2 regions of the Halomonas sp. LS-001 genome follow, and region 1 is predicted to be linked to the other one. Evidence: predicted binding sites of a transcription regulator. Region 1 holds the regulator's gene; the other holds the start of a gene.

Evidence for each region. Region 1 encodes FNR, which switches genes on or off when oxygen is low (the NO sensors DNR and NnrR bind a similar motif). Its sites were predicted from a motif close to TTGATNTANATCAA; they were not measured.
Region 2: the regulator FNR is predicted to act here: its motif matches at 2,172-2,185, upstream of ccoM (cytochrome c oxidase subunit CcoM).

Annotation. Positions count from the first base shown of each region.
Region 1 covers NZ_CM129816.1:3,126,181-3,137,567, forward strand. Annotated here, with positions in the region: gene ACU6TU_RS14045 (FixH family protein) at 1-45, shown strand, start outside; gene ACU6TU_RS14050 (heavy metal translocating P-type ATPase) at 57-2,534, shown strand; gene ccoS (cbb3-type cytochrome oxidase assembly protein CcoS) at 2,531-2,776, shown strand; gene ACU6TU_RS14060 (sulfite exporter TauE/SafE family protein) at 2,783-3,469, shown strand; gene hemN (oxygen-independent coproporphyrinogen III oxidase) at 3,598-5,025, shown strand; gene fnr (fumarate/nitrate reduction transcriptional regulator Fnr) at 5,089-5,835, shown strand; gene ttcA (tRNA 2-thiocytidine(32) synthetase TtcA) at 6,166-7,122, opposite strand; gene ACU6TU_RS14080 (DNA polymerase III subunit epsilon) at 7,323-7,985, opposite strand; gene ACU6TU_RS14085 (DUF294 nucleotidyltransferase-like domain-containing protein) at 7,982-9,799, opposite strand; gene ACU6TU_RS14090 (DUF4212 domain-containing protein) at 10,697-10,957, shown strand; gene ACU6TU_RS14095 (sodium:solute symporter family protein) at 10,964-11,387, shown strand, end outside.
Region 2 covers NZ_CM129816.1:1,550,538-1,561,924, forward strand. Annotated here, with positions in the region: gene ACU6TU_RS06920 (SEC-C metal-binding domain-containing protein) at 1-24, shown strand, start outside; gene ACU6TU_RS06925 (AmpG family muropeptide MFS transporter) at 21-1,388, opposite strand; gene ACU6TU_RS06930 (FKBP-type peptidyl-prolyl cis-trans isomerase) at 1,482-2,000, shown strand; gene ccoM (cytochrome c oxidase subunit CcoM) at 2,246-2,401, shown strand; gene ACU6TU_RS06940 (hypothetical protein) at 2,721-3,161, shown strand; gene ACU6TU_RS06945 (diguanylate cyclase domain-containing protein) at 3,155-4,327, shown strand; gene ACU6TU_RS06950 (lytic transglycosylase domain-containing protein) at 4,324-4,905, opposite strand; gene ACU6TU_RS06955 (proline--tRNA ligase) at 4,883-6,607, opposite strand; gene ACU6TU_RS06960 (hypothetical protein) at 6,847-7,305, shown strand; gene ACU6TU_RS06965 (glycerophosphodiester phosphodiesterase family protein) at 7,347-8,135, opposite strand; gene ACU6TU_RS06970 (NADPH:quinone reductase) at 8,307-9,284, shown strand; gene ACU6TU_RS06975 (MurR/RpiR family transcriptional regulator) at 9,298-10,236, opposite strand; gene ACU6TU_RS06980 (enoyl-CoA hydratase/isomerase family protein) at 10,555-11,387, shown strand, end outside.

The DNA of each region.
Region 1 (11,387 bases):
CCGGAAGACAGCGACCGCGATATTACTCTTGTTCCCGGCATTTAGGCCGCAGACGCATGACCACACGCACCCCGGACGCAACGGCGTCCACTCCCTGTTATCACTGCGGCAACCCGGTGCCCCTTGGGGCACCGTGGTATATCAAGATAGACGACACCTCCCACCCTCTGTGCTGCCCAGGTTGTGAAGCCGTCGCCCATGCAATTATCGATGGTGGGCTTGAAAGCTACTATCGTTACCGCACGGAACTCCCGGAACGCCCGGATGAACGTCAGGCAGCCAATGCCGACACATGGCAGGTCTTTGATGACCCTGGCTTGCAGGCCAAATTCGTCCACCCGGATGGCGATGATGGCCACGTTCGCGCCACTCTCGCGGTCGATGGCATCACCTGTGCGGCCTGTGCGTGGCTCATTGAACACCGTCTTAATGCCCTTGAAGGCGTGACCAGCAGCGCAGTCAACCTGACCCATCACCGTGTGCGCATCAGCTGGGACCCAGCGCTTATTCAGCTTTCTCAGTTGCTTGCAGAACTGGCGGCCATTGGCTACACCGCGCAACCCTACGAGCCCGACCAGGCACAGTTACGCCTGCAAAAGGAAGAGCGCATGAATGTGCGACGCCTGATCATCGCTGCCGTGGGCATGATGCAGGTCATGATGTTTTCAATTCCGATTTACGTGTCCGGGGCAGAGGGCATGTCGGAAGACTTTTACGTGCTGTTTCACTGGTTATCGTTTGCCCTCGCCACCCCAGTGGTGTTTTTCTCTGCGCTGCCTTTTTTTCAAAATGCCCTACGTGATATCAAGGCTGGCGTACTCGGCATGGATGTGCCCGTGTCGCTGGCTATCGGCTGTGCTTATGCGGCGAGCGCCTATGCGGTGATATTTAATGTCGGCGAGGTGTATTTTGATTCGGTGGCCATGTTCACCTTTTTTCTGCTTTTCAGTCGCTATATCGAAGCCCGCGCACGGCGTCGCAACGGCCAGAGTGGTAATGCGCTTAGCAGTGTACTGCCTGTGTCTGCCACCCGCCTAGAAGATGACGGCAGCGAACGTATCCTGCCCGCCAGCGAGCTTCAGGAAGGTGATCGCGTGCTGATCAAGCCCGGCCATGGCGTTCCGGCTGACGGGATTATTGAAGACGGTGACTCCAGCCTGGATGAATCCATGCTGACCGGCGAGTATCTGCCGGTGACACGTCAAGTCGGTGAACGCATTGTCGGCGGCAGCCAGAACATGGAAAACCCCTTGATCATGCGTGTTACCCATGCCGGTAACAATGCCCGCGTTTCCAGCATCGTCGACCTGACCGACCGCGCGTTTGCCAGCCGTCCGCGACTAGCGCAGATGGCCGCACGGATGGCCCACCTGTTTGTACTTCGCCTGCTGCTGGTAACCGTTTGCGTGACCGCCATCTGGTGGTGGATCGACCCTTCGCGCGTGCTGTGGGTCATGCTTTCTGTACTGGTGGTCACCTGCCCTTGTGCGCTCGCACTGGCAACACCGACCGCCCTGACCGCCGGCCACGGTCAGCTGCGTAAACGCGGGGTTCTGATTACCCGTGCGGATGCGCTGGAGTCACTTTCCAGCGCCACTCGGGTGATTTTCGATAAAACCGGCACCCTGACCCGGGGTGAAATGCAGTTGACCGAAACACGCTTATGTACCGACACCCTCGACACGGAGCAGGCCAAAGCCATTGCCGCTGCCCTGGAGTCACGTTCAGAACACCCCATTGCACAGGCATTTCGTCCTTATCGGGATGCCACCCTGCGGGCGAGTGGTCTGCGTAGCATTACCGGCCAAGGGCTTGAAGGTTACCTGGATGACCGTCTGTGGCGTCTCGGCAAGCCAGCATTTGCCTGTCATCACGCCCCCGCGCCGCCCGGACAGGGCCAATGGCTGTTACTCAGTGAAGAGGGTACTCCTCGCGCCTGGTTCCGTTTATATGATGGCGTTCGCGATGATGCAGCTGACACCATTACTGCCCTGAAAGCGAATGGTATAGCGGTGGAGCTGCTTTCCGGCGACACGACCGCCACGGTAAAAGAACTGGCGGAACAGCTCGGGATCGATACCTGGCACGCTGGCGCCAGCCCTGAAGGTAAACTGGCTCACCTGCAGGCTTTACAGAAAAAAGGCGAATGCGTCGTCATGGTCGGCGACGGTATCAATGACGTACCGGTACTAGCCGGTGCGGATGTCGCAATTGCCATGAACACGGCCACGGACCTTGCCCGGACTCGCGCCGATGCCGTACTGCTCAACCCACGCCTGATACGCATTGCCGATGCCGTTGACATATCACGGGCAACCCGGCGTATCATGCGTCAGAACATGATCTGGTCAGTGTGCTATAACGTCACCGCTCTGCCTTTGGCGGCGTTTGGCCTGGTTCCCCCCTGGCTGGCAGCGCTTGGCATGTCTTTCAGCTCGCTGGTCGTTGTAGGCAACGCACTACGGCTGAGCCGCTGGAAAAGCCGTCGACCCGCGCCCAGCTCTCCGCCCATCTCTAAACCGGTATCTGCATGAGCATTTTATATCTGCTAATTCCGTTATCGCTGATTCTTTTAGGGCTGGCGGTCTGGGCGTTTTTCTGGGCGGTCAAAAATGACCAGTTCGATGACCTGGAAGGGCCTGCTCATCGCATTCTTTTCGATGAGGATGAAAACGACCTGTTACCCGAAGAACGCGAACGCCGCCAGCAAAAACGCGCACGCAATGCCACCGAACGGGCCTCTGCCCGAAAGCCTTCTGATGACAGTGACCGCTAACACACCATGAATCCTACCGGTCTTGAACTCCCGCCGCTGTTTGCCGCCTTTATTTTCGGGTTGATGGGCGGTGCCCACTGCATCGGGATGTGCGGCGGCATCATGAGTGCTCTCACCTTCGCGGTACCGCCCAGCATGCGCCAGCCTGCCCGGCTCGGCGGGCTTTTACTGAGCTACAATCTGGGCCGCATTCTGAGCTACATGATTGCCGGAGCCATTGTCGCCGCTCTCGGCACCCTGCTATCACTCTCCCCCAGCGCGGGAAAACTGCTGCAGGCATTCGCTGCCATCATGCTGATTCTGATGGCACTGTATATTGCTAACTGGTGGAAAGGCTTGCTCAGGATCGAAGCCGTGGGCAGGCGCGTCTGGAAGCATATTGAACCCTATGGAAGACGCCTGATGCCCGTCGTCAAACTTCCCCAGGCTTTCGCGCTTGGTGCCGTATGGGGTTGGTTGCCCTGCGGGCTAGTCTACTCAATGCTGGCCTGGAGCCTGGCCATTGCCGACCCGCTAAAAGGCGCGTTATTGATGGGCGCTTTTGGCCTGGGCACACTGCCAGCGTTGCTTGCTACCGGTATTGCGGCACGCCAGTTCAGCGGCTTGATTCGCCACCCGGCTACACGCACTGTTGCGGCATTAAGTATTATTGCTTTTGCTCTCTGGCAACTATTCAGCATCGTCTTTGGCTAAGTTCTTTGAGTATGTTCTTTGAGCACGTTCTTTGCGTACGTTCTTTGATGTAGCTCAACTACTGCATGTCTGGCGAGCGTTAGGATGAGACCTGTTTCTGTGTCATCACTCAGTTCTGGAGTCTCTTCATGGCCGTTCATGATCTCGCTGCTTCTTCTACCACTGACAGGGCGGCGCCAAGTCACGCCGCATGGGATGAAGAACTGTTACGCCGTTATGACAAAAGCGGACCACGCTACACTTCCTACCCAACAGCTCTATCGTTTCATGACCAGTTTGGAGCTGACGACTTTACCGCGGCCTTAGAGCGCAGTAATGCCACCCAGCGTCCGTTATCGCTTTACGTGCATGTCCCTTTCTGCCGAAAAATCTGCTTTTATTGCGCCTGCAACAAGATAGCAACGAAAAACACCGCACTTGCCGAGCCTTACCTATCCCGGCTTGACCGTGAAATGGTGCTGACGGCGCGCCACCTTGATACCACGCGCAATGTTGAACAGCTGCACTGGGGCGGCGGTACTCCCACGTTTTTAACCCTGAGCCAGATGAGCGATGTGATTGATCGTCTTGATGCACGTTTTGGGCTGTCATCAGCGCCAGACCGTGACTACGCCATTGAGATTGACCCTCGCGAAGCCGATGTCTTCACCCTGCGCCACCTGCAGTCTCTAGGCTTTAACCGCATCAGTCTTGGCGTGCAGGACCTTGACCCTGTGGTGCAAAAAGCCATTAATCGACGCCAGCCTCGAGTATTGACCGAAACACTCATGGAAGAAGCACACCGTTTAGGTTTTCGCTCCCTGAACCTGGATCTGATTTACGGCCTACCCCACCAGACCCAGGCAGGCTTTGCCGACACCTTGCGTCAGGTCATTGATCTTAATCCAGCGCGCCTGTCAGTGTTCAACTATGCCCATATGCCTCAGCGTTTCCCCCCTCAGCGGCGCATCAATGAAAACGACTTACCCAGCGCTGAAGAAAAGCTCGATATTCTGCATACCACGATCGATATGCTGACCGGCGCTGGCTATGTGCATATCGGCATGGACCACTTCGCACGCCCCGATGACAGCCTGGCCGTTGCGCAGCGTGACGGTACGCTGCAACGCAACTTTCAGGGCTATTCCAGCCATGCCCAATGCGACCTGGTGGGACTGGGCGTTTCAGCGATTTCTCGCGTCAACGATGTCTATGCCCAGAACCCGACGGATCTGGCTAGCTACGAACAGGCACTTGATCAAGGCCAGCTGGCCACTGTCAAAGGCTTGCGATTAAGCACGGACGACCTGATCCGCCGCGACGTCATTGAGCGCATGATGTGTGACATGCAGATTGATCTGGCGGCGGTTGGCAAGCGCTGGAATATTGATGCACCGCGTTACTTCGCCGATACACTGGAACGTTTACAGGGTCCGCTACGCGACGGTCTGATTGAACAAGAAGGTAGCATCTTGCGCGCCACGCCTATCGGACGCCTACTGATTCGCCACCTGGCCATGGCATTTGATGCTCACCTGCCCGGCGATACCACCCAACGCTATTCGAGGATTGTTTAACACGCTTGTCGGCGATGTGCTCTTGCTCGCATAATGGATTATCATTTTTTAACGGAGTAACACATGCCGGAATTAAACAGTCGTCAGCGGGTCCGGCTGAATGAAACACGCTGCCAGACATGCAGCCTGAGTTCGCTGTGCCTGCCACTGGCACTTGAGCTGGACGATATGAGTCAGTTTGATGCCATCATCCGTCGCCGCGCACCGTTGAAAAAAGGCGAGCCGCTGTTTCGTCAGGGAGACAGCTTTACCAGCGTGTTTGCCGTTCGTTCCGGAAGCCTTAAACAGCTCACTACGGAAGGCAGTGGTAGCGATCAGCTAACCAATTTCTACCTGCCCAGTGAGCTGGTCGGGCTGGATGGCATTGATGAGGAACATTACCCGGGTAGCGTGGTGGCACTGGAAACCACCACGGTGTGTGAGATCCCCTTTGACCGTCTGGATCTGCTGTCTGAAGAATTGCCGGAACTGCGCGGGCAGCTTTACCGCAGCATGAGCAAAGAACTACGTGATGACCGACGCATGATGCGGCTACTTTCGCGCAAGACCGCCGATCAGCGCCTGGCCACCTTTCTGATCACGCTGTCTGACCGTTTCCGTCGGCGTGGCTATTCACCGTACAGTTTCAGACTTTCGATGTCGCGGGCGGATATCGGCAACTATCTGGGTCTGGCGGTTGAGACGGTCAGTCGGATTGTCAGTCGTTTTCAAAGCCAGGGCGTCGTTGCGGTCTCAGGACGTGAAGTTAATATCCTGGACATGCCGCTGTTGCTGAACCTGGCAGAAGAAGCTGTCGAAGACGCAAGCTAGGGTCTGTTGACGTTTCATTCACGGCCGCGCTGGTGTCAGTTTTTATTCGGGGCAAGGCAGGAGGAGAGACGTTTGGTAACTCCAAATGAACGACGACTAACGCCGCAGCGGATAAAAACTGACCCAGCCCTTCGGGTTGCGCTTCAAAATGCACCATACTGCGTTGCGAAACTTGAGAAGGGAACCACCCTTACCTGCGTTCCGCGCCTTGTCTGGCACATTTTGATGCAGCAACGCGGTTCGTGATGAAACGTCAACAGACCCTAATACCAATGCAGCGCTGTTTTCACCATCAGCCTCCAGGCCCGGCTACTGACTCAGCTACCGATATTAAGCGCCATCAAGGTTAACGGTGCGGATACGGTCGGCCATCATGTCAGCCTGCCTGGCTTCCAGACCCTCGAAGTCGAACAGCTGCCGGTCAGCCAGCTGCGAAGGCGCAACGTTAGTCACCGCCTTGAACATGCTTTCCAGCCGCCCCGGGTGTTTTTTATCCCATTCAGCAAGCATTGCCTTGACTGTCTGGCGCTGCATATTGGGTTGGGAGCCACACAGGTTGCAGGGAATGATCGGAAATTCCATCAGGCGGGCGAACTCGGCAATATCGGCTTCTTTGCAGTAAGCCAATGGCCGGATCACGATATTCTTGCCGTCATCAGACAATAGCTTCGGCGGCATGGATTTAAGCGTACCGCCGAAAAACATGTTCAGAAACAGGGTTTCCAGAATATCTTCACGATGGTGCCCCAACGCCACCTTGGTCGCGCCAATTTCCTCGGCAAAGCCATACAGAGAACCACGCCGTAGCCGCGAGCACAGTGCGCAGGTCGTCTTACCTTCCGGCGTTTTTTCCTTGACCACGGAATAGGTGTCACGTTCAAGAATGTGGTAATCGACACCCAGTTGATCAAGATACTCAGGCAGAACATGTTCAGGAAAGCCTGGCTGTTTCTGGTCGAGATTGACCGCCACGAGCGAAAAATTCACGGGCGCATTACGCTGTAAATTGCGCAATATCTCCAGCATGGTGTAACTGTCTTTCCCACCAGACAGGCAAACCATCACCTTATCGCCTTCTTCAATCATCCGGTAATCAATGATGGCATTACCAACGTCGCGACGTAGGCGCTTTTGGAGTTTATTGAATTCACGCTTCTGCCGGGCATCCGCCACGCTGACACCCGATGGATGCGTCTTATCTGCCTGTGAGTCAGACAGTGGGGTCTTCACCGGGTCGAAGTGATCAACAAATGGTGTGGCTGATGATAGAGACGTAGACGTTGACATAAACACGGGCCCAAACAGTCGTAGTGCAGCAGAGAGGAAGTCGGCAGCTTTTCAAACGGTGCATTCTAACAGCTTATTTTAACGACTGCTGAGGCTGAAAAACACACAACAAGACAACGAATCGTTATATTCGGGCGGTCTTATCCAGGTGTGGAGGCATTTCAGCGCAGATCCAGCCGACGCCAGCTCTAACGCCAGCTCTACTGTGTCAGACGCTGTAATTTAAGATAGAGCAGTGCACTTGCCATCGCTTGATCCAGTACGCTGTTGAGGTCTGACAAGGGAATTTTCCAGTGTCTTGCCGCCGTACTCAGTTGTTTGGGCGCTTCAAGATGGGGCTGGCGGCGGCGCAGCATGCGCTGATAGTGATGGGCAAGATCTATCTGCGCATTGGGCAAGGTAAAGCCTAGATGCTTACGCAATGCTTTGTTGAAAACAGTTAACTGCTCTGGCAGAGACCATCCCAGCAAAGGACGATTTCCCAATGCACAAACCAGAGTTTCTAGACTGCTTGCATCACGAATCAATGACGTTTGTGGCGAGTGCAGCAAGCCATGCTGACGCTGCGTCGCTGTGCTGTGAGAGGTGTCTCTGTCGGCGTCAGCCGCAGGTAACAACGTCACGACCTGCGCTTCGCTGATTTTCAACCGCTGAGGCGTAAACGGTAAAATAGCGAGCGTTACCACACCGCCCGCCCCTTGATGGCAGGCTAAGGCAACCATTTCCTCTCCCATATAGGGCTGAAACAGCCAATGAAAGGGGGAATGGATATGACGGCGGCGATCACTTTCCCGGCGCAGCAAGGTACGCAGCGAGCCATTGAATAAGCTCACGTGGCGGTCAATCAGTGCCATGCTGCTCACGAATACTCCAGATGATAACGATGCGAAAGACGCTGTTTGAAATCCTTGACGATGTGTAACGCTTCACGCAGTAAATCTCTCTCAAGCGACGAAAGCTCCTGCACCACCACGCGGTCTGAACGTTTGCTGTCATTCGATGTTTCTTCATCGAGTTGCTGTTTCAGGCGTAATTCAGTAAACAGTGCCAACGCCTCCCCCAGATCATCAGCAAAACGGCGCTTCAAGCGGCCGTCTTCCACCAACGCATCAAGACGCTCAAGGGTCGAGGTGGCAAGAATCCGGCGCTCCAACGCCATAGTGCGCACCCCATGTACAATAGGAAAAATCCCGCCTTTTTTTATATCAATTCCGTGTTGGGGCTTCTTAAGGGAGCCAAACAGGGTCAAGGGAGTGGAAAACCGCAGCGCCGTGCGGGCAAAGTAGGAAAGTAACAACTCATCCCGGGTGCCAAGATCAAACAGGGTATCGCGCACCTGATCAAGCAGGGCCGGGTTACCTGCTACCGCATGGGCATCCAGCATGATGGCCAGTTTCATCAGGCTATCGCCATCACGCGCATCGACCCACTTTGCAATCCGCCGTCGCCATTGGCTCACCGTGCCCACCCACTCAGGATTGGAAACCATGATGTTGCCAGGGCAAGGCGGGTACCCCAGTTTGATCAGCGTCTCGGTCAGGCGCTGCATGTCGTCACTGACATGCGGCCATTCGAGCGCATCATCCAGAATCAGGCCATTATCCTGATCGGTTTTCAGGATCTGTTCGCCGCGCCCTTCGCTGCCCATCACCATCAGACAGCTATCCCCATGAAAACGCTCATCTATCGTGAACTGCCACGCCTTGCTGATAATCCGCCCATTCAAGGCGGCCAGCAAGTCCATGGCGAAACGCAGTTTTACACCCTGAGCCATCAGGGCGTTAACCAGCTCAGGCGTGCGCTGACTGGCGGCCGCCAGCGTTTCCAGGTCATTGGCCTGTTCCACTTGAAGGCTGACCACATAACTGCGACTTGAGAAGTAGCTCAGCACGTCGGTCAGCTCAACGACGCCTTTAACCGCGTCACCTTCCATGACCACCACTCGGGAAACTTTATGGCGTGTCATTAATACCAGGGCTTCAAACAGGTACTGAGCCGGGGCAACGGTCACCAGCGAAAAGTGCGCAATATCCACCACTGGACTGCTCTGGGGCAGCCCATCCATGACCAGGGCATTGAGCAGATCGGTTTTGGTCACCATACCGGGTTTGCCATCATGCATCACCAGCACGCTATCCGCATGGCGATCATTAAGCTGTTTAACGGCGTCGGTAATATCGGTATCTGCCTGCATCATCACCGGTTCGCGCATACACTCCTTTGCCTGCGCCAACATGAACCCGGCCATAGTGACGCCACCTTCGGCACGCTTTTCTGTCAGCAGGCGCGCTTTGTGCGCCAACGTCTGGCGAAAGAAGTCGCCAAAGTCAGGGTAGTCGCGACACAGTTGCTGAAACAGGCCTTTCGGTAAGAGGTAACACAGACACTCCTGCTCAGCCGTAAAACGGTAACGACTTTTACCATTCAGAATACTGATCGCACCAAACAGATCACCTGCGGTGTAATGACCGATCCGCGACGTCGAAGAAGGTAGCGTAGGATCCACTTCCGCCACTTCCCCCTTGTGAATCAGAAACACATACTCGCCCGTCTGCCCCATTTCCAGAATGGTTTCCCCACGGTCGTAATACGCCATGTCCAAACCTCTGCGCACATGGTCACGCCCGGCCTCATCCAGCATCGTAAACGGGGGTTGTGTCAGATCCACTTCGACCATGTGGGCCACCTCATTGGTTGGCGTATGAAACGTCACTGAAGGCATCAGGCCAAACGCCTGTTAAACCATCATCAACGCCAGTATTGGTTGACATACATCACCACTTTTTCTTCCAGGGCCTGTTGACTATGGGTATACCGACTTTAGGGTCTTATAAGCAAGTCTATCGGAGTTATACCTTACTCTATGCGCCTTTCGTTGCAGCCAAAGAATTGTTAAAAACCCCAAAGAAACACGTATCAATTAACACAAAGTATTAATCCTTAAGTGGATAAAACTAAAGTTAATCATACCAAAGTTAATAACACCACGACTAATAAAACCAAAGTATTACCCGCCATCCCACCTGACACTTAAGGGTAGCTCAAGCAGACCAACAGAGCTTTCAACAAAGTTCTTAAAAAAGTTCTCAAAAAAGCCCATGCTCAGATTCAGGAAAACACTTAATCGAGCTACCAACCGCTCTAAAAGACGTCAAAAGCGGCCTTCTTCGGCTTTCTAGACTATTGTCCTATAGCCTGAAAACCTCCTCTAAAAACGCCAAAAAACACAATAAAATATAAAAAAATCAACGTTTTAAAAAAAACTAACGGAAGCTATACTTTCTTTGATACCAAAGTATGGGATTTATTTTCATGCATTTTTGCCCACTATGCTTAGCGAGTCACTCAGGGTGATCGCACGTTACCCACTTTCTTCATTACTAACGTCACATGATAAAACAACCTGATTTTCCCGCTAACGACGAACAACAGCGTATAACTGGTCAGCGTTTTCCGGAAAATCAGTAAGGTTAGATATCACGTTGAGTGACACCCAAGCGTGCGATTGCCCTGATGGGTCTAACACTAAGGGTTAACTTTCCAAGCCTAAAAATCACAAGTGGAGAGCAACACTATGGCAGACGATAAATCTAATGCTGCTGAATACTGGAAAGCGAACGTCCGTACCATCATAGGATGTCTCGTTGTCTGGGCTTTCGTTTCATATGGCTGCGCCATCCTGTTTCGCCCGCTGTTGGCGGGGATTCCGGTAGGAGGGACGGATCTTGGCTTCTGGTTCGCCCAGCAAGGTTCTATTCTTACTTTCATCGTGCTGATCTTCTTCTATGCCTGGAAGATGAACAAGCTCGACGAAAAATATGGCCTGGGGGAGTAAGCCATTATGAGTCAGTTTGCTATTAACCTTCTGTTTGTTGGCGCCTCATTCGCCCTTTATATCGGCATCGCGATATGGGCTCGTGCCGGCTCAACAAAAGATTTCTATGTCGCTGGTGGTGGTGTTCACCCGATTACCAACGGCATGGCAACCGCCGCTGACTGGATGTCAGCTGCTTCGTTTATTTCCATGGCAGGCCTTCTTGCCTCTGGCGGCTACGCCAACTCTACCTTCCTGATGGGGTGGACCGGTGGCTACGTCATTCTGGCGATGTTGCTGGCCCCTTACCTGCGCAAGTTCGGCAAGTTCACGGTGCCTGACTTTATCGGCGACCGTTTCTACAGCCGTACCGCACGTCTCGTCGCGGTTATCTGTCTGATTGTCGCGTCGGTGACCTATGTTATCGGTCAGATGACCGGTGCGGGCGTTG
Region 2 (11,387 bases), 1.6 Mb from region 1:
GCATGGCTGACGTCGAGTCGCTAGCCTTGCTTTGACACCGGACGGGGTACCAGCTGTTTATCGCGGCTGACCCAGATGGCCAGCGCTACCGCTGGTAGGCCGAGTAAAGCAGCTGCCACGAAAAAGCTGGCATATCCCTGTGAGGTGACGACCAGCCCGCCAAAGCCGCTGATGAATTTGCCCGGTAGCGTCATCAGCGAGGAAAACAGGGCGTACTGGGTGGCTGTGTAAGCGCGGGATGTCAGGCTTGACAGAAAGGCGATAAACACAGCACTGGCAAGCCCGTTGGCCAGGTTATCGCCGACAATGGTTACGACAAGCATCGGCAGCTGATTCCCCACCAGCGCCAGAAGGGCAAACAACAGGTTGGTCAGCATCACCAGCACGGCACCGAATACCAGCAGTGGCCCGATGCCGTAGCGGGCCACCAGAAGCCCTCCTAATATGCCGCCGGTCACGCTCATGGCGATCCCGAAAATATTGGTGACGTTGGCGATGGTTGCCAGGGAAAAACCCAGATCGATATACAGCGGGTTGGCCATGGACGCCATGGCCAGGTCACTGATTCGAAATACCGCAATAAACACCAGTACCCAAAGTGCCTTTATGCCATAACGACGGAAAAAGTCGCTGAAGGGGCAGATGATTGCGCCGATGGCCCAGGCGCCCAGCCGCCGTGACCAGCGGGGTTTTCCCCGGCTGGCGCGCAAAAAGGCACGCACTCTGGGTTCATGGGCAAGCTGAACTGTCAGCGAGCTGCGCGGTGGCTCAGGGCGCAGCAGCACCGTCATGATGCCTACGCCCACCAACCCGGCCATGCACAGGTAAGCAATATTCCAGGAGGTTGCCGCGGCAATAAACAGGGCGCCTGCGCCCGCTGCCAGCAAGCCGCCCCGGTAGCCAATGATATAGGTCGACGCCATGGCTGCCTGAATATCGTCGTCTGCCGATTCGATACGAAACGCATCAATGGCAATATCCTGCGTGGCGGAACCAAAAGCCACCAGCAGCGCAAAAGCAGCCACCCAGCCAAGGTTGCCCTGAGTTTCAATGCTGGCAAGCCCGACAAGACCCGCCACCATCATGGCCTGGGCTAACAGCATCCAGCCCCGGCGCTGGCCAAAGGTGCGCGTCAGTACCGGAAGGGCCAGGCGGTCGACAATCGGCGCCCAGAAAAACTTGATGGAGTAGAGCATGCCAACCCAGGCAAAAAAGCCGATGGCGGCGACTTCAACCCCATCACTGCGTAGCCAGGCGGAGAGGGTAGAAAAAACCAGAAGAAACGGCAGGCCAGCGGAAAACCCCAGAAATAGCATGGTGATAACCGGTGCATGCCAATACACAGCAAAGGCATCCCGCCAACTGCGTTGCGGCGTTGGGGTAGGCATAGGGTGAGGCTCCATAAAGACGACTACTAAAGGCGGGTGATACACTGCGCCCGATATTTTGAAAGTCCATAGCTTACCGGAGAGGAGTTTTCCATGTCGATTGCCGCGCATCAGGTAGTAACCCTTCATTACGTGCTTAGTGATGTTCAGCATGACGGAGACAAGCAGGTACTGGATGATTCCGAGGCGCGCCAACAGCCGCTGGAATATCTGCATGGGCACAATAATATCGTGCCGGGCCTTGAGCGTGCGCTTGAAGGTCAGTCTGTTGGCAGTGAACTGAGTGTGACATTAATGCCGGCAGATGCTTATGGCGTTCGCAATGAAGCGCTGGTGCAGAGCGTTGGCCGTAATGCCTTTGGAAGTGCTGATTTGCAGGTGGGAAGCCGTTTTCAGACGGAAGGCGAAGCGGGGCCTCAGATTGTCACCGTAGTGGCGATTGATGGAGACAGTGTGACGGTGGATACCAATCATCCGCTGGCGGGCAGGACCTTGCGTTACCAGATAAAGATTCTTGAGGTGCGTAAGGCGACCCGTGCAGAGTTGGCAAAAGGCCATCCATTGCCGCCGGGCACCGATCATAGCAAAGTAGAAGACCGTAAGGTGTTATAAGCCAGCGCGTTAACTGCGTATTACACTCGTAAAAACTCATCTTGGCTCTTAACAACCGATATTGAAACCCTTAACAACTGATCCTGAAGCTCTTAAAAACGGACCTTGATACCCTTAAAAACTGACGTAAATCAAGTTGGCCACCACAAAGATTAGCCTGGCGGCGCAAACTTGATCTACGTCAGTTCCTGCCGCTGTTTTCACGGCTAAGATTGTTTCATTACTTCACGGCGAGGAGAGTCGCTATGTACTGGGACGACACTATCATTTTTGGTCTGGTTACCGTGGCCCTCATGGTTGTCTTCATGATTGGCTGGGTCGGTTTTATCGTTCGTGACCACCGCCGTAAAAAAGGCAATAAACCGACCATTACGCATCATCAAGCGTCGCATCATCACTGAGTGGCAGACAGCTTGCGATAAATGCATCTGATAATGGCGCAGTTCAGGGGGGGGGTTATCAAGGTTTTCAATAGCGCTTTTGATTTTGCTTAGTTATCTGTTTTCAGCTATCTGTTGTCAGCTACCAGTTGTCAGGGGAGGAGGCTTGCTTTTAGGGGTAAGCTTCTAGTTGCCGGCCCATTTGGGTCGGCTTTTTTTATTTTTGGCTTTCGCGATAAGGAAATGTAACTTCTGATAAAATGAGCTAATGCAACTTAAGTGAGTGCCTCATATGCTGGCAGATAAAAAAGTGGCGTGGCGTGCAATTAGCAGGATGGTAATGACAATTGGGCTATTGGCCGTGGCAACCACGGCAACGGCCTACACACTGACGCTTGATAATGGTGAAACGACCTTGGAAGTGCCGGTTGAAGAGATTGGCACACATATTCCGTCGCATCGTTTTGCACTCTACGACCCTTACCAGGGGGAAACGGTTGAGATGCAAGGCGTCATCTTTCGTGACTTTCTGATGCATCACTGGGGTGAGGTGCCGCCTGCCCTGCATTTTACTGCCTGGGATGACTATAAGGTGACACTTTCAGGCTGGAGTAACCCCAACTGGTATCTGATCACTCATGAAAATGGGGCGCCGATAACGTTGCGTGAGCGTGGCCCGCTGCGTTTGGTCGAGCGTGACTACGGCGACCGCGACACCAGTAACCTGCGCGCCTTCAATGACTGGGTGTGGATGATTCGACGCATTGAGGCGTTATGGTAGCCCCGCAGAAGCCATTTTCGGACCTGTCGCCGTTCCAGTCGTTGGCGCCGCCGCCGACAAAAAAGCCTAAATGGCAGCGGCGCTACCTTAGCTGGCTTTCCTTGAGTCTGATGAGTTTTTTAGCATTAATGGTAGTGATTGTTTATGAGACTCGCTGGGTGAATCCGGAAGTTCAGGCATATTTCAGTCAGACGGGCAACCTCACCGGGCAGCAGCTTGCTACCCGAGCCCGTAACTATCTGCAAAATACCCAACTGGAGTTGCTGGCAGAAAGTGATGTGCATGAATCAATCACTGCTGATGCATCCATCATGTTGAGCCTAAACCTGGCTTATGGGCTTTTCGATGTGTCGATCTATCAAAACGAGTATGCCTGTACAAAAGAAAGTCTGGATCACATTGACTCTCTGGCCCAGACGATAATAGCCCAGGAAATCAGTGCACTTGATGCGGCTCGCCAGCTGTATTTGCCGATCCAGTGTCTGACAGAGATAGAAATGAGCCAGCTTGACCGGCGTGGCGAAGCGATCAACCGTTTTTCCGAGAATGCCCGTTTTAACAGCCAATTAGTGACTTACACCAGTCTGGTAATCTTCCTGTTGGGGATTGTGTTCTGGTGGATGCATGAGCGCCAGTTACGGCGAGCCGAAAAAGCAACCATTGAAACACTGGCCTGGATTCAGCGAGCGCTACATGACCCCTTGACGGGCGTGGGGAATCGCAGCGCATTGAATGAAGATATTGCACTGCTGGACGGTCTGTCCCTTGGGTTTATCCTGATTGATGTGGATTTTTTCAAGCAGTATAACGATGCATTGGGCCACCCCAGAGGAGACGCCTTACTGCTTGAGTTATGCGAGTTGATCCGCTCTTCCTTTGCCGTAGATGCCAGGCTGTACCGCCTCGGGGGAGACGAATTTGCGGCTCTTATTCCGTGTAGGAACACGGCGGATCTTGAACAGCATTGTCAGCGTTTGATGGAGAAGTTGAAACAGGCGGCCCTACCGCATCCTGCCCATCCGCATCATGATGTTGTCACCTTGAGTGTTGGCGCTACCTGTTTTCACGCCGGGCAGTGTATGTATTCAGAAGTTTATGTGACGGCGGACGACGTTTTGTATGAAGTTAAATCGACGGGTCGCGATGGCTTTCGGATTGCCGGTTAACGCCAATGCTGCTGCCAGGCACGCATTACGCGTTCCGGGTACCAGGTTTGGCCGAGGCTACCGTTGTAGCGGGCGAGAGCACGGGTGAAATCGCCGTTTTCAACGGCCAGATAGTGAGCCAGGATCGTGCAGCCGTAACGCAGGTTTCTGGCAGGATCCTTGAGGTTATCGGCGGCCAGGCCAAGTTCATCAATCCAGAACGGCATGATTTGCATCAACCCGACGGCACCTGCTGATGACACTGCCGACGGCTTGAAAGCACTTTCCACTTCCATCAGTGCCAGTATCAATGCAGGCGGAAGCCCCGCCAGCGAGGCTTCCTGATAAGTGCGTCTGAGTATCAGAGCGCGTAATACTGCAGATGACACAAAACGGGCAAGCTGGGGAGCCATGCGTTGCTCCCAGCGCTGCTGTTCAAGGCTTGCCTTCTGGGAGGTGATCGCCGCTTCAAAGGTTGGCATCAGCGTTTCATGGGGTGCTGCCAATGCCACAGGGCCTAGCAGACAACCCACCGCAAGCCATGCTCCAAGCGATGCCCCAAGCGTTAGGTAACGATTAACTAAGGCCAGCTTTTTCACGCAGGAAATCAATCACCGACTCAGCGGCGATCATGGTGGCTTCGCTATCACGGCGGCCTTTGTATTCAAGCTCGCCCTTATCCAGGCTGCGGTCACCAATCACCAGGCGGTGAGGAATGCCCATCAGCTCCAGGTCGGCAAACTTGACGCCAGGCCGGGTATCGCGATCATCCAGTAAGACGTCCATTCCGACAGCGCTGAGGGCCTGATACAGGCGCTCGGATTCTTCGCGTACACGCTGGGATTTGTGAGCATTCATTGGTACCAGTGCCACCTGAAAAGGCGCAATGGCGTTAGGCCAGATGATGCCGGACGCATCGTGGTTCTGCTCAATTGCCGCAGCCACAACACGGGTAATGCCGATACCGTAACAGCCCATCCACGGGTGGCTGGTTTTGCCGTTATCGCCAAGCACGCTGGCGTTCATCGCCTGGGAGTATTTCTGACCCAGCTGGAAAACGTGACCGACTTCGATGCCGCGCTTGATGGCAAGGGTTCCCTTGCCATCAGGGGACGGATCACCTTCTACCACGTTACGCAGGTCAGCCACGTCGGGCAGAGGCGCATCGCGTTCCCAGTTGATGCCGAAATAGTGCTTACCCTCGATGTTAGCGCCCGCGCCAAAATCGCTCATCAGGGCAACGCTACGATCAATGATAATCGGCATGTCCAGCCCGACCGGGCCGAGTGAACCAGGGCCTGCGCCAACGGCAGCGCGAATTTCTTCTTCGCTGGCCATGGTCAGCGGGGTCGCAACACGGGGATGATTTTCCGCTTTAACTTCATTCAGTTCATGGTCGCCACGTACCAGCAGGGCAATCAACCCGCCTTCAGCGGCGTGAACCATCAGGGTCTTGATGGTCTTTTCGATTGGCAGGCCGTGCTGCTCTACCAGCGTCGCAATGGTTTTGGCGTTGGGCGTGTCGACAAGCGTCATGGCATCGGCAGGGGCGCTACGTTCCTGAGGGCTGTTCAGGGGGGCGGGCAAGGCTTCGGCTTTTTCCATATTCGCTGCGTAGTCGGACTCGGTGGAGAAAACGATATCGTCTTCACCAGAGTCAGCGAGCACGTGGAATTCATGCGAGCCAGTACCGCCAATCGAACCGTTATCCGCAATCACCGGGCGGAAATCCAGGCCCAGGCGGGTGAAGATACGCGTGTAGGTGTCGTACATCACCTGATAGGTATCCTGCAGCGAGGCTTCATCCAGGTGGAACGAGTAGGCGTCTTTCATGATGAATTCACGCGAGCGCATAACGCCAAAGCGTGGGCGGATTTCATCGCGGAATTTGGTCTGAATCTGGTAAAAATTGGTCGGCAGCTGTTTGTAGCTGGCGATTTCCTTGCGCACCAGGTCAGTGATGACCTCTTCATGAGTCGGGCCAACGCAGTAGTCACGCTCATGCCGGTCTTTCAGGCGCAGTAGCTCTGGGCCGTACTGTTCCCAGCGCCCGGATTCCTGCCAAAGTTCCGCCGGTTGAACTGCCGGCATCAGTACTTCCTGAGCGCCTGCACGGTTCATTTCTTCGCGTACGATGGTTTCCACCTTGCGTAAGGTGCGCAGACCCAGCGGCAGCCATGTGTAAAGCCCGGAGGTCAAACGACGGATCATCCCGGCGCGAAGCATAAGCTGGTGGCTGATAACTTCAGCATCGGCTGGTGTTTCTTTGAGCGTGGCAATCAGTAATTGGCTGGCGCGCATAAGGTGGGTGTTCCCTTGGTGTCGAGTCGGTTTGGTATGAAGCGGAATGTCACAATGCGACTATTGTACGGTGAACCGTTGACAGCGGCAAAACGTAAACTGGCCCTAAGCGGATCATCTGGCGGCTTTTAGTTGATTGGTAGGCTGCCGCCCATGGTAATATCCAGAATAATTTTTCTTATATACAAGATGTAACTTTTTACATATTACAAATAACGATTATTTTCTGGGGCTGATTAATGATTCAGGTGCATCGTACTTGTCAACGTGAACGGTTGAAATCCTGGTTGAAGCGCGCGGTGGTCGCTTCCTGTGTGGTATCACTCACCGGCTGTGGCACGGTTTTCTATCCTGAGCGCAAGGGGCAGATCAGCGGTGAGATTGATCCTATCGTTGCTGTTGCAAATGGCGTGGGGCTGCTGTTTTTCCTGGTGCCGGGTGTGATTGCCTACGCCGTGGACTTTTCTAACGGCACAATTTACCTGCCGGGCACCCATTCTGCTTCGTTGGATGTTCAGCGTCTTGAAGATGCCAATGACAAACAGGCGCTGGAAGCGCTGTTATCGGAAAAAGCCGGTCAGCCCGTTACCTTGAACAGTGAGTTGGTGAAAATGGAAGAAGTCGAGAGTCTTGATGAAGCGCTTGCCATGGTGCGGATGTCTGGCGTAATGGATGATGAAAAGCTTTCCACCATGTAGCCCTCCACCATATAGCCCCAGACCATGTCGTTTTCCAGCATTTAATGGTTGTCGAGATAACGCTGAAATGCGCTGGGCTGATCGGTGATAGCGCAATCAACACCCAACGCCCAGTAGGGCGCAAAGGCGCTCGGGTCGTTAACGGTGTAACACAGTAGCGGGTAGCCCGCCTGCTTGACAGCCGTCACCTGGCTACGCTTGAGGCGCGCCCAGCTCGGGTGCAGGCTGAATGCCTCGACAGATTCGCACTGCGCCTGCCAGTCAGCCGGTATTGCATCACAGAGAACACCCAGCGCCAGTTCTTCAGCGCCTGCCTGCTTACGGCAGGCCTGCAAAGCCTGCTGATTGAAAGATGAAATAATCATCCGTTCAGGGGGAAGGATGTCACGCATCAACGGCAGGCAGACATTTACCAGATGGTATGGGTCCCGGCCCTTATTGACCTTCAGCTCCATGTTGACCCCCATGTCCAGTGAGTTAAGCAGGTCAAGCATTGCTTCTAGGCTTGCCATGCGCTCACCGACAAAGGCATCGCCAAACCAGGCACCGACATCCAGCCTTTGCGCCTGTGCCCAATCAAGATTTTGAAGCTTGTCGCGGCCATCGGAACAGCGAGTGACATCGCCGTCGTGCCAGATCACCGGCGTGCCATCGCCAAGTAGCTGTACATCCAGTTCGACCCAGCTTGCACCCGCTGCATGGGCGGCTCGCACGGCAGCCAAGGTGTTCTCTGGCGCGGCGGCGGAATACCCTCGATGGGCAATCAAACGTGGCAGTGTGATGGCAGGATGCCGAACGTTCTGTCCAGCTGAGTGGGTTGGCGATGTCATGGCACACCTTAGGGTCTGAAAGTCTGCTGATAAGCCTAGCACGAGAAGATGACACTCAGAAGAAACCCCTCTGTTCAGCTCGGCGACCTAAGTACGTTCTTTCAGTTATTAAATTCTGATAAGTTGGCTTACGTCCAGAGTGTAATGCGTTTAACGAATAAGGAGCTGTTAATGAGCCAGCGAATCGAGTTTGCTGAAACAGGTGGGGCTGAGGTGTTGCAAATGGTGGAAGCGACACCCAAGCCGCCAGGGCCTGGTGAAGTGCGTATCTGCAATAAAGCGGTGGGCCTTAATTTTATTGATATCTATTTTCGCACGGGCCTTTACCCTGCGCCGTCGATGCCATCAGGGCTGGGCACGGAAGGCGCTGGCGTGGTGGATGCGGTCGGCGAAGGGGTTACGCACCTGAAAGAGGGCGACCGGGTGGCTTACGCCCAGGGGCCATTAGGCGCCTATGCACAGATGCATACACTACCTGCCGAAAAAGTCGTGATCCTGCCTGAGTCCGTCGCGTTTGAAACGGCTGCCGCCAGTATGCTGAAAGGTTTGACCGCGCAATACCTGTTACGCCAGACCTACCCGCTGAAAGGGGGCGAGACGATTCTCTTTCACGCGGCAGCGGGTGGTGTTGGGTCAATTGCCTGTCAGTGGGCGCGGGCGTTGGGGGTTAAGCTGATTGGTACGGTCAGTACGCCGGAGAAAGCCGCACTGGCAGAGAAAAACGGTGCCTGGGCGACGATTGATTACAGTAAGGAAAACGTGGTAGAGCGCGTTCGTGAACTGACTGATGGTGCAATGTGTGATGTGGTCTACGATTCCGTCGGCAAGGATACCTGGCTAACGTCACTGGATTGCCTGAAAACCCGAGGCTTGATGGTCAGTTTCGGGAATGCGTCAGGGCCGGTGGAAGGCGTAAATATCGGTATCCTTAATCAGAAGGGCTCACTGTTTGCAACCCGCCCGAGCCTGAACGGCTACGCTGATACCCGCGAGCGGCTGGAGGCAATGTGCGAGGAGTTCTTTAGCATGCTGGAAAGCGGCCAGATCACCATCGATGTCGCCCAGCGTTATGCACTCAGTGACGCGGGTAAAGCGCAGGAAGCACTGCAATCCCGTCAAACCACCGGCTCAACGATTCTGTTGCCCTAGATGGTTCCAGATCCTAGTCAATATCCACGTATGCGCCTAAATGGCGCATACGTTGTTCGAATCGGGAAACGTTATCGACCAGATCATCCGGGCCATAGGCCACACATTCGGCGAGAATCGCTTCTATCAGAGTGATGGCAGAGAGAATCGACGGGAAAAAGTGGGGTGTGGCGTTGGCAACGTTGAAGGTAATCTGCGCACCAGGCACTAGCGGGGAGCGCATGGTATCGGTCACCACAATGGCTTTAACGCCATTTTGACGGGTGATTTCCAGCGCTTTCATTGTCTCGGCACAGTAAGGCTCAAACCCAAAAGCGACCACGATGTCTTGATCATCAAAGCGGTCGAGTTCCGTCAGAAGCCCGCCCTCCAGACCGCGAATCAAATGCATTTCCGGCATGGCGATGCGCCCCACATAAGCAAAGTGATAGGCGCAGGCGAAGGTGTCACGAAACCCCACAACGGCGACTTTTTTGGCCGCCAGAATCAGCTGAGCGGCTTCGCGCACGCGCGCCTGATTGTCTGGCGTAAATAAACGCCCGATATTATCAAAAGCGGCGTCTCCCACATCGAGAAACACCTGATCATCCGTCTGGCTTGCCAGCTGACGCAACTGATTGGCTTTACCCGACAGCTCGACGGGGCTTGCCTGAACGGCTGACTGAAAAACCTCCCGAAACAGTTCATAGCTATCAAACCCTAGCCGCTTGGCCAGGCGCACCAGAGTGGACGGCGTGACCTGGGCGGCAGTAGCGGATTTGCGAATCGACTGGAAGGCAATTTCCATCGGGTGCTCGAGGACATACCCGGCTGCGAGCTTGAGCTGTGGGCTAAGCTCAGCATAGGCTTTCGCCAGCTGCTGATTGATCTCATCCATTCGAGCCGCTGAGGAGGTTGAAAGCGTCGGGCGGTTTTTAGCCGTATCAGGTGCATGCTGGGTTGGGCGTGGCATATACAGGTCCTTAAATCAACTAGGAGGCTTAATCAACGGCAGCATGAAAATAAGTGGGCACAGTGTAACGCAAGCGGGCTAGTAATCCCGCATACCCGCAGTGATAAGTGGGGTAATGGGCTATAGAGAAACGTTTGTATCATTTGTTTTTTTAAAAGATACATTTGTGTTGACTAGTGCTGAAACCATGGTCTAGCATGCTGTGAGAGCGGACGTTTTTAATTACTGGTTTTTTAATCATTGGTTTTTAATTACTGGTTTTTATGAAACGTTTGTTGTTTCTTGCCACCTGTCTGTTTCCCTTTGCCGAGCCTTACGATGCCCAATATACCCGCTTCCTCCACCGATTCTTTTACGCTGGAACCTGTCAGTATTCCTGCTTATGAAACGCTCAATGTTGTCTTGAAAGGTCAAGTGTTGGAGGTGCGCTTGAATCGCCCGCATCGTCTGAATGCGGTGGTGGAAGGGCTCTATAACGACGTGCTTGACGCGCTGGCGTTGGCCGAAGCGTCAGAGAATGTTCGCGCTATATTGCTGACGGGCGAAGGCCGCGCTTTCTGCGTTGGTGCCGATATGAAAGAGCACGGTGGTGCCGCCCGCACCCTCTATCAGCGGCGGGAATATCTGCAACTGGGGAATGATGTCTGCGAAGCCATCTATCGGCTTAAAAAGCCAGTGGTCGCGGTAGTGAACGGTTACGCCCTGGGCGCTGGCGCAGAAATGGCCGTGGCGTGTGATTTTATGCTGATGGCGGAAGACGCGCAGCTAGGGTTTCCGGAAACCGGCATCGGGACCTGCGTTGGCGGCGGTGTTTCGAAGATTCTGCCGCAGCTGGTGGGATTTACCCAGGCACGTCGCCTGCTTTTTACCGGTGAGAAGATTAATGGCCAGGAAGCACAGCGTATTGGTCTGGCGCTGGCAGCGTATCCGCAAACCGGGTTGTTGGAAAAAGCCCACGAACTGGGGGCTCGATTAGCGCAGCAGGCACCGGTTTCTATCGCCATGCTCAAGCGCCTGGTCAATCACGGCAGTGCCAACGATTTCGACAGTCAACTGCAGCAGGAGCTGGATGCGGTGTTTACCTGTTCGACCACTGAGGACTGGCAGGAAGGCGTTGATGCGTTTGCCCAGAAACGTCATCCGCAATTCAA